2 regions of the Streptomyces sp. NPDC101219 genome follow, and region 1 is predicted to be linked to the other one. Evidence: riboswitches for the same ligand, from Rfam matches in the RefSeq annotation. Region 1 holds a riboswitch; the other holds the start of a gene.
The links. Region 1 has a riboswitch for cyclic di-AMP ahead of ACIRPP_RS05430 (transglycosylase SLT domain-containing protein). Riboswitches for the same ligand answer to the same signal wherever they lie in the genome.

Region 1 (4,203 bases):
CGGGCTCACGGCTCAGCCAGTGCAGCGCGGCGCCCGTGCCCGGACGGGTCACCGCCCCCTCGTAGACGGCGAGTTCGCCCGTCTTCAGCGAGTCCTTGTACTCCGCCGGGCCGCGCCCCATGTCGAGCAGGCCCACCCCCTCGGCAGCGGCGGCCTCGGCCATCCGCAGGTGCAGCACCAGCCCCGGCGAGTACTTCGCGAACTCCGGGTCGTAGGCCGGGAACCAGCAGGCCAGCACGGTGGCCGAGCGCAGGCCGAAGTGCGCGGCGACGGGCCGGCCGCCGGCGTAGAGCACCGACAGGGTGCCCGTGCACTGGGCGGACCGGGTCTCCGCGAGCCGGGCCACCAGCCGGGCGATCCACTCCTGCGCGAACCGGTCGCGCCGGCCCGTCCTGCGGTACTGCGCCGACTTCCACTCCATGAGCGTGCGCAGCGCGGCCGGGTCGCGCTCGTCGAAGACGAACCGGACCGGGCCGGCCTGGCGGCCGAGCCGGCGCTCCTTGGCCAGCGTGGTCTTCAGGAACTTCGGCGACTGGGTGCGCAGCACGGACTCGTAGGTCTCGTACCCCTTCTCCACGTCGATGACGTAGGTGGCGTGCTCCTCGGCCGCGTACGGCACGAACAGCCCCTGGTCCGCCTCCAGGTTGTCGAAGGCGAAGCTGGACACCGAGCAGGCGCGCAGCAGTTCACGGGGGTCCACCGCCGACCCGGGAGGCAGGATCGCTCCCTGGCAGTCGGACACCCCCAGGCCGATCGCCCGGCCCTGCCCCCACGGTCCGTGCTCGTACGGCAGGAACCCGGCCGGGTCCGCGCCCTCGTACACCACCGCGACCCGGGCGCGCGGCCGTACCCGTCCCACGACCGTGGTGAATTCCGGTTCCATGAACGGATTGCGTGGTGTGTCCGCCGTGGCGCGCAGCTCGCGCCACCGTTCCCGTTCCCCCTCGCCGAGCTCCTCGGGCCTCAGCACACGCGTGCGTCCACTGCTCACCTGACCCCCCGATCAAGTCCCCCCTGGACCCTTGGAAGGTACCGCCGGGGAACCGTGCCCGGTAGGCCGCGTCGCCTCTTATTGCCAAATGGTGCACAAACCGTCAACCGGGTACGACCCGGCCGTGGCCGGGAGGAGCCGGGACGGGCGGGCCGTGGGGCCGGCGCCGGGCGGCGGCGGGGGCCGGGGCGGGCGGAGGCGGTGAAGGGGACGGGTGCGCTGTCCGTATTCTCTGATCATGGCCGCACCCACCGCATACTCGCTCATCGCCACCGATCTGGACGGGACGCTGCTGCGCGGCGACGACACCCTGTCCGACCGGACCCTCGCCGCGCTCGCACGGGCCGGGCGGGCCGGTGCCCGGCATCTGGTGGTGACGGGGCGCCCGGCCCCCCGCGTGCGCCCGCTGCTCGCGGACCTCGGCTGCACGGGGCTCGCGGTCTGCGGCCAGGGCGCGCAGGTGTACGACGCCGGGACGGAACGGCTGCTGTGGTCGGTCACCCTGGACCGGGAGCTCGCGGAGACCGCGCTCGGCAAGATCGAGGCGGAGACGGGCGAGGTGTACGCGGCGGTCGACCAGGACGGGGTCGACGGGCTCACGCTGATCGAGCCGGGCTACCGGATGCCGCACCCCACGCTGCCCGCCGTGCGGGTGGGGCGGCGGACCGATCTGTGGGAGCGGCCGATCAGCAAGGTGCTGCTGCGCCACCCGGTGCTGTCGGACGACGCGTTGGCGGCGGCGGCGCGTTCGGTGATCGGCTCGCTGGCCACAGTCACGATGTCGGGACCGGGCACGGTGGAGCTCCAGCCGTGCGGGATCACGAAGGCCACGGGGCTGGCGCTGGCCGCCGAGCGGCTGGGGGTCGGCCCGGCGGGCACGATCGCGTTCGGCGACATGCCCAACGACATCCCCATGTTCGACTGGGCGGCCCACGGGGTGGCGATGGCCAATGCCCACGACGAGCTGAAGGCGGTGGCCGACGAGGTCACCACGACGAACGAGGACGACGGCGTGGCCGTCGTCCTCGAGCGACTGTTCGGCAGGGGGCCGGTGCCGCACGTGCCCCAACACGTGCCGCACCCGTCCGCCCCGGGTGATGCGTCCCTGCCCGCCGCAGGGAGGGTGGTGGCTCAGTAGGCCCCGAAGACGTTGTCGATCGAGCCGTAGCGGTCGGCCGCGTAGTTGCAGGCTGCCGTGATGTTGGCGACCGGGTCGTACGGGTCGTAGACGGTGCCGGGCACGTGGTAGGCGGCGAAGGTCGGGTCGATGACCTGGAGCAGGCCCTTGGACGGGGTGCCCTTGGCGGCGTTGGAGTCCCACAGGTTGATGGCCTGCGGGTTGCCCGAGGACTCGCGGATGATGTTGCGGTGGATGCCCTCGTAGGAGCCGGGGATGCCGTGCTGGGCCATGACGGACAGCGACTCGCGGATCCAGCCGTCGAGGTTGTTCGGGTACACCGTCGCCGCGGTGGCGGCGGCCGGGGCGGCGGCCGGGGTGGCCGCTGCGGCGTTGGAGGCGCCGAACAGCGGCAGGGCGGCCACGGCGACGCCGGTGCCGGCGACGGCGAGGGTGCGGGCGAGACGTCGGCTGCCGAAGCGGCGGAGCTGACCGGATGCAGGCATGTCTGTGTTCCTCTCCTACGCCTGCGAGGTGAGCTGTCGGGTTCGGACGGGAGAGTGTCCGGCCGTGCCCCTGCGGGCACGGCTTCACCCCGAGCCGTTCCGGCGCGTGACCGGCCCGGCGACTTACCTGGGTCCCCCGCTCCTGCCGTGCGTGAGTGAGTTCGTCGTTGGGTGGTGCGGGCGGCGGCAGGATTCGGCGTCCGCCCGGCGGCCCGGAACGTATGCGAGAGCACACGCCGGGAACAAGTGCGAGGGTCACGGTAAACGCTGTTTGATCTTGACATGGGCGGTTTGCGCCACTTGATCCTTTACGGTCGCCACGGCTCAACTCGCTGCGGGGCAACGGGGAACCGGCGGTGTACGGATGTCGTCGATGTGTCGGGCGGCGCGTGACCGACCTCACGGGTCGCCGGGTCGGAGCGCATTTCACACTAAGAGGAATTCGCTTGGTAATTGCGGCAAATCGGGCGTCGGGGCGGGCAGGATGGTGAGCATGCCGAGGTGTGGTCCGGAATGCGGAGCGATCCGCCCCGGAAAGTCAGAGAATGTCCACTGCTATGAACCGATCAAAAACGGGCCGGTCCTGATCGCCTCCTGCCCGGCCTGTACCCCCGGGCCCTGGCGGTGATCGAAACATGACCGGATACGCTGACTTGAGTGATGGCAGCGACCTATCGACAAACCGTGTAAACGCCAGTGGACACCAGCAGACAGGAGACCCCTCGTGACCGTCGTCGGGCCGTTCGGGCTGAGCGTGCGGGACCAGGCTCTGGAAGCCGATGTCCAGGCCGGGATGACGGCTGTCGAGGAGGGGCTGCTCGAGGCCACCAAGAGTGAGGTCCCCTTCATCACGGAGGCCGCCCAGCACCTGGTGCGGGCCGGCGGCAAGCGGTTCCGGCCGCTGCTGGTGATGCTCTCCGCCCAGTTCGGCGACCCCTACGCGCCGGGCGTCGTGCCGTCGGCCGTGGTCGTGGAGCTGACCCACCTGGCCACGCTGTACCACGACGACGTGATGGACGACGCCGCGGTGCGCCGCGGGGTCGCCAGCGCCAACACCCGCTGGGGCAACTCCGTCGCCGTCCTCACCGGCGACTTCCTCTTCGCGCGGGCTTCGCAGATCCTCGCCGACCTCGGCCCCGAGGCCGTCCGCGTGCAGGCGGTGGCGTTCGAGCGGCTGGTCACCGGCCAGATCCTGGAGACCGCGGGCCCGCAGGACGGACGGGACCCCGTGGAGCACTACCTGGACGTGCTCGGCGGCAAGACCGGCTCCCTGGTCGCGGTGTCCTGCCGGTTCGGCGCCATGATGTCCGGCGCCGACGAGACGGTCGTGGACGTGCTCACCCAGTACGGCGAGCGGCTCGGCGTCGCCTTCCAGCTCGCCGACGACGTCCTCGACATCGCCTCCGACTCCCACGAGTCGGGCAAGACCCCGGGCACCGACCTGCGCGAGGGCATCGCCACCCTGCCGGTGCTGCGGCTGCGCGAGCGGGCCGAGCGGCTCGGCCTGGCCGACGACCTCGCCCTGTGCGAGCTGCTCGGCTCCGACCTCACCGACGACGCCCGGCACGCCGAGGCGCTGCGTCTGCTGC
Region 2 (4,203 bases), on a different contig from region 1:
CGGCACCGACGAGAACGAGGAGGCGGCGAAGTGACCGAGCTCGCCACGATGGACTTCCACCCCCGGCCGCAGGCGGGTGACGCCAAGCCCTGGGCCTTCCCGGCCCCCGAGCGGGGCACGCTCGACAACGGCCTGACCGTCCTGCGCTGCCACCGCCCCGGCCAGCAGGTCGTCGCCGTCGAGGTGGTCCTCGACGCGCCCCTCGACGCGGAACCGGCCGGCCTCGACGGCGTCGCCACGATCATGGCGCGGGCCTTCTCCGAGGGCACCGACAAGCACTCCGCCGAGGAGTTCGCCGCCGAACTCGAGCGCTGCGGCGCCACCCTGGACGCCTTCGCCGACCACCCCGGCGTCCGCCTCACCCTGGAGGTGCCGGCCTCGCGGCTGGCCAAGGGCCTGGGCCTGCTCGCCGACGCCCTGAGGGCACCCGCCTTCGCCGACAGCGAGATCGAGCGTCTGGTCCGCAACCGCCTCGACGAGATCCCGCACGAGCTGGCCAACCCCTCCCGCCGGGCGGCCAAGGAGCTATCCAAGGAGCTGTTCCCCGCCGACGCGCGCATGTCGCGCCCCCGGCAGGGCACCGAGGAGACCGTCGCGAGCATCGACTCGGCGGCCGTGCGCGCCTTCTACGAGAAGCACGTGCGTCCCGCCACGGCCACCGTCGTGGTCGTCGGCGACCTGACCGGCGTCGACCTCCCGGCGCTGCTCGGGGACACGCTCGGCGCGTGGACCGGCTCGCCGGGACAGCCCCGGCCGGTGCCGCCCGTGATCGCCGACGACACCGGCCGGGTCGTGATCGTGGACCGTCCGGGAGCCGTCCAGACGCAGCTGCTCATCGGCCGCGTCGGCGCCGACCGGCACGACCGGGTGTGGCCCGCGCAGGTGCTCGGCACGTACTGCCTCGGCGGCACCCTCACCTCCCGCCTGGACCGCGTCCTGCGCGAGGAGAAGGGCTACACCTACGGCGTCCGCTCCTTCGGCCAGGTCCTCCGGTCCGCGCCGGACGGCACGGGCGCGGCCATGCTCGCCATCAGCGGCTCCGTGGACACCCCGAACACCGGGCCCGCGCTGCAGGACCTGTGGAACGTGCTGCGCACCCTCGCCGCCGACGGGCTGACCGACGACGAGCGGGACGTCGCCGTGCAGAACCTGGTGGGCGTCGCACCCCTGAAGTACGAGACGGCGGCGGCGGTCGCGAGCACCCTCGCCGACCAGGTGGAGCAGCACCTGCCCGACGACTACCAGGCCGAGTTGTACCGCCGGCTGGCCGCGACCGGCACCGTGGAGGCCACCGCGGCGGTGGTGAACGCCTTCCCGGTCGACCGGCTGGTGACCGTCCTGGTCGGTGACGCCGCGCAGATCAAGGCGCCCGTGGAGGCGCTCGGGATCGGCGAAGTGACCGTGGTGGCGGCCGAGTAGACCGCCGCGGCGGCACTCCCGCGTGGGGGCCCTGGTGACGAGAACGTCACCAGGGCCCTCTTATGCCCGAATTGAGGCGGAGGCTGCCTGTCTGCCCTGTGGCATGCGCTACAAAAACCGGGATCCGTTTGGGGATTGACCCGCCTCCCGCATAGCTTCGTGCGGGCTGTTCGTCAGGCAGTGCGCCGCGTCCGCGGCACCGGACAGTCATCGCCGAGTCCCCGTACGGCGCGAGCCAGGGGAGCCGGGGACCCACCGTCCCTGGGGTGAATCGGGCGCCCGCGCGTGTCGCGAGGGGGTCCGTAGGAGACCTTCCTGCTCCGAACCCGTCAGCTAACCCGGTAGGCGAGAGGGAAGGAAAGGACCAGCCTGTACATGGCGTTCACCCGCGCCACCGGCAAGCACCGCCGCCCCGGCCGCATCCACCGCGGCACCGCTCGTGCGGCGGGCGTCGCGGCCCTGACCGGCAGCGGCGTCGTCGGCTCCCTCGCGGCACCCGCGCTGGCCGCCGAACCCGCCGCGGCCCAGACCGGTATCACCCCCGTCATCACCCTCGGCGACACCGTCGCCGACCGGATCGACGCCCAGGCGGCCGCCCAGCACGAGGCCGCCCGTGAGGCCGCCGAGGCCGAGGCCCGCAAGGCGGCCGAGGAGGCCGCGCGCGAGAAGGCCGCCAAGGAGGCCAAGAAGGCCCGCGCCGAGAAGGAGCGCGCCGCCCGCGAGGCCGAGCGGGAGCGGCTCAACGCCTTCGTCTCGCCGATCCCGGGCTCCTACGTGTCCACCGGCTACAAGACCGGCGGCGCCGTCTGGTCCTCCGGCAGCCACACCGGTGTCGACTTCCACGCCGCGAACGGCACGCCCGTCCAGTCCGTCGGCGCCGGCACGGTCGTCGAGGCCGGCTGGGGCGGCGCCTACGGCAACCAGGTCGTCATCAAGATGCACGACGGCACGTACACCCAGTACGGCCACCTGTCGTCCGTCAATGTCTCGGCCGGCCAGCAGGTCGCCCCGGGCCAGCAGATCGGCCTCTCCGGCTCGACCGGCAACGTCACCGGCGCGCACCTGCACTTCGAGGCCCGCACGAGCGCCGACTACGGCTCGGACCTCGACCCGGTCGCCTACCTCCGCGCGCACGGCGTCTCCCTCTGACGGGTGCGCGGGCAGGCCCCGCGCCCACCCGGAACACCGCACGGCCCCGGCTCCCCGAGCCGGGGCTTTCGCGTTCCTCCGAATGTTGTCCAAAAAACAGGCATGAATGGTCCCTCGGCATCAATCAATCCGGTGAATTGCAATAGAGTCACGGAACGGACGCCTGACGACGGCGTTGCACGGGAAATAGCCGGAGGTCGCCCATGCGTGTTCCCGCACATTCACTGTGCGCCGCCGTCCGGGACGACATCGTCGCGGGAGTCCACGCGCGCGGAAGCCGGCTCACCGAGGAACTCCTGGCGCGCCGCTACGGCGTGTCCCGGGTCCCGGTGCGCGAGGCGCTGCGGACGCTGGAGGCGGAGGGGTTCGTGGTGACCCGGCGGCACGCGGGCGCGTGCGTCGCCGAGCCCACCGAGCGGGAGGCCGCGGACCTGCTGGAGATGCGTCTGCTGCTCGAACCCCTCGGTGCCGCCCGCGCGGCCCAGCGCCGTACCGACGCCCACCTCAAGGTGCTGCGCGGCCTCGTCCGCCTGGGCCAGGAGCGGGCCCGCCAGGGGAGCAGCGACGACCTGCGCTCCCTCGACGGCTGGTTCCACGAGACGCTGGCCCAGGCCGCGGCGAGCCACGCCCTGGCCTCGACCCTGACCGGGCTGCGCCACAAGATCGCCTGGATGTACGCCGTGGCGGAACCGGCCGACCCGGCCCCGACCTGGACGGAGCACGGCCTGATCGTGGACGCCGTGGCCCGCGGCGACGGGGAGCGGGCCCGGGCGGCCACCGCCCAGCACCTGGAACGGGCGCACGCCGCGCACCGGCTGCGTCCCGCCTCCGGCGCCGGACCCGCGGAGCGTGTGAGGACCTCGAAACATTCCGTCAACACACCGGGCGTACGGAATTAATACGGGCGCGGTATACAAAGAGGCGCGTAATTCGGGGGGTCCCTTTTCCTGCCCGGAAAAGGGAATGCGAAAGGCCCGCCCGGAGAACCGGGCGGGCCTTTGTGCCGATGCGGTGCGCGTCGGACGGGTGACGGTCACCGTGAAACGGGTCCGGGTGTCAGACCGTTTCGGGCAGTTCCTCGAGGCCCTCGGCGACCAGCTTGGCGAGCCGGTCCAGTGCGGCGTCCGCGCCCTCGGCGTCGGACGCGAGCACGATCTCCTCGCCGCCCTGGGCACCCAGGCCCAGGACGGCCAGCATGGAGGCCGCGTTGACGGGGTCGCCCCCGGCCTTGGCGATCGTCACCGGGACGCCTGCGGCCGTGGCGGCTCGGACGAAGATGGAGGCGGGGCGGGCGTGGAGACCCTCGGCCCAGCCGACGTTGACGCGGCGCTCAGCCATGTGATGCTGCCCTTCGCTGCTCAGGGTTGTCTAGACCAGTTTCCCATATGGTGAAGCATGCCGGCGCGGCACCTGCTCCCGCTCCGGGCACAGGGCCGGACCGCGGCCTCGGCCCTGCCCTGCGCACCCATAGCCTGCCTCGCGCCGTCGCCGGAAGCGAGCCGTACGCTGGGGCCCATGCAGACCTCCTCGGACCGGCACGAGTACCCCGCTCACTGGGAGGCCGACGTGGTGCTGCGCGACGGCGGCACCGCCCGCGTCCGCCCCATCACCGTCGATGACGCGGAGCGCCTGGTC

Region 2: linked by a shared signal. The riboswitch ahead of ACIRPP_RS30685 (M23 family metallopeptidase) and the one ahead of ACIRPP_RS05430 (transglycosylase SLT domain-containing protein) in region 1 are both predicted to bind cyclic di-AMP.

The regions. Positions count from the first base shown of each region.
Region 1 covers NZ_JBIWOK010000002.1:468,675-472,877, reverse strand. Annotated here, with positions in the region: gene ACIRPP_RS05440 (GNAT family N-acetyltransferase) at 1-970, opposite strand, end outside; gene ACIRPP_RS05435 (HAD family hydrolase) at 1,230-2,129, shown strand; gene ACIRPP_RS05430 (transglycosylase SLT domain-containing protein) at 2,123-2,614, opposite strand; cyclic di-AMP (ydaO/yuaA leader) riboswitch at 2,620-2,782, opposite strand; gene ACIRPP_RS05425 (polyprenyl synthetase family protein) at 3,339-4,203, shown strand, end outside.
Region 2 covers NZ_JBIWOK010000024.1:4,731-8,933, forward strand. Annotated here, with positions in the region: gene ACIRPP_RS30675 (M16 family metallopeptidase) at 1-34, shown strand, start outside; gene ACIRPP_RS30680 (M16 family metallopeptidase) at 31-1,419, shown strand; cyclic di-AMP (ydaO/yuaA leader) riboswitch at 1,621-1,782, shown strand; gene ACIRPP_RS30685 (M23 family metallopeptidase) at 1,795-2,568, shown strand; gene ACIRPP_RS30690 (GntR family transcriptional regulator) at 2,772-3,467, shown strand; gene ACIRPP_RS30695 (HPr family phosphocarrier protein) at 3,625-3,906, opposite strand; gene ACIRPP_RS30700 (GNAT family N-acetyltransferase) at 4,084-4,203, shown strand, end outside.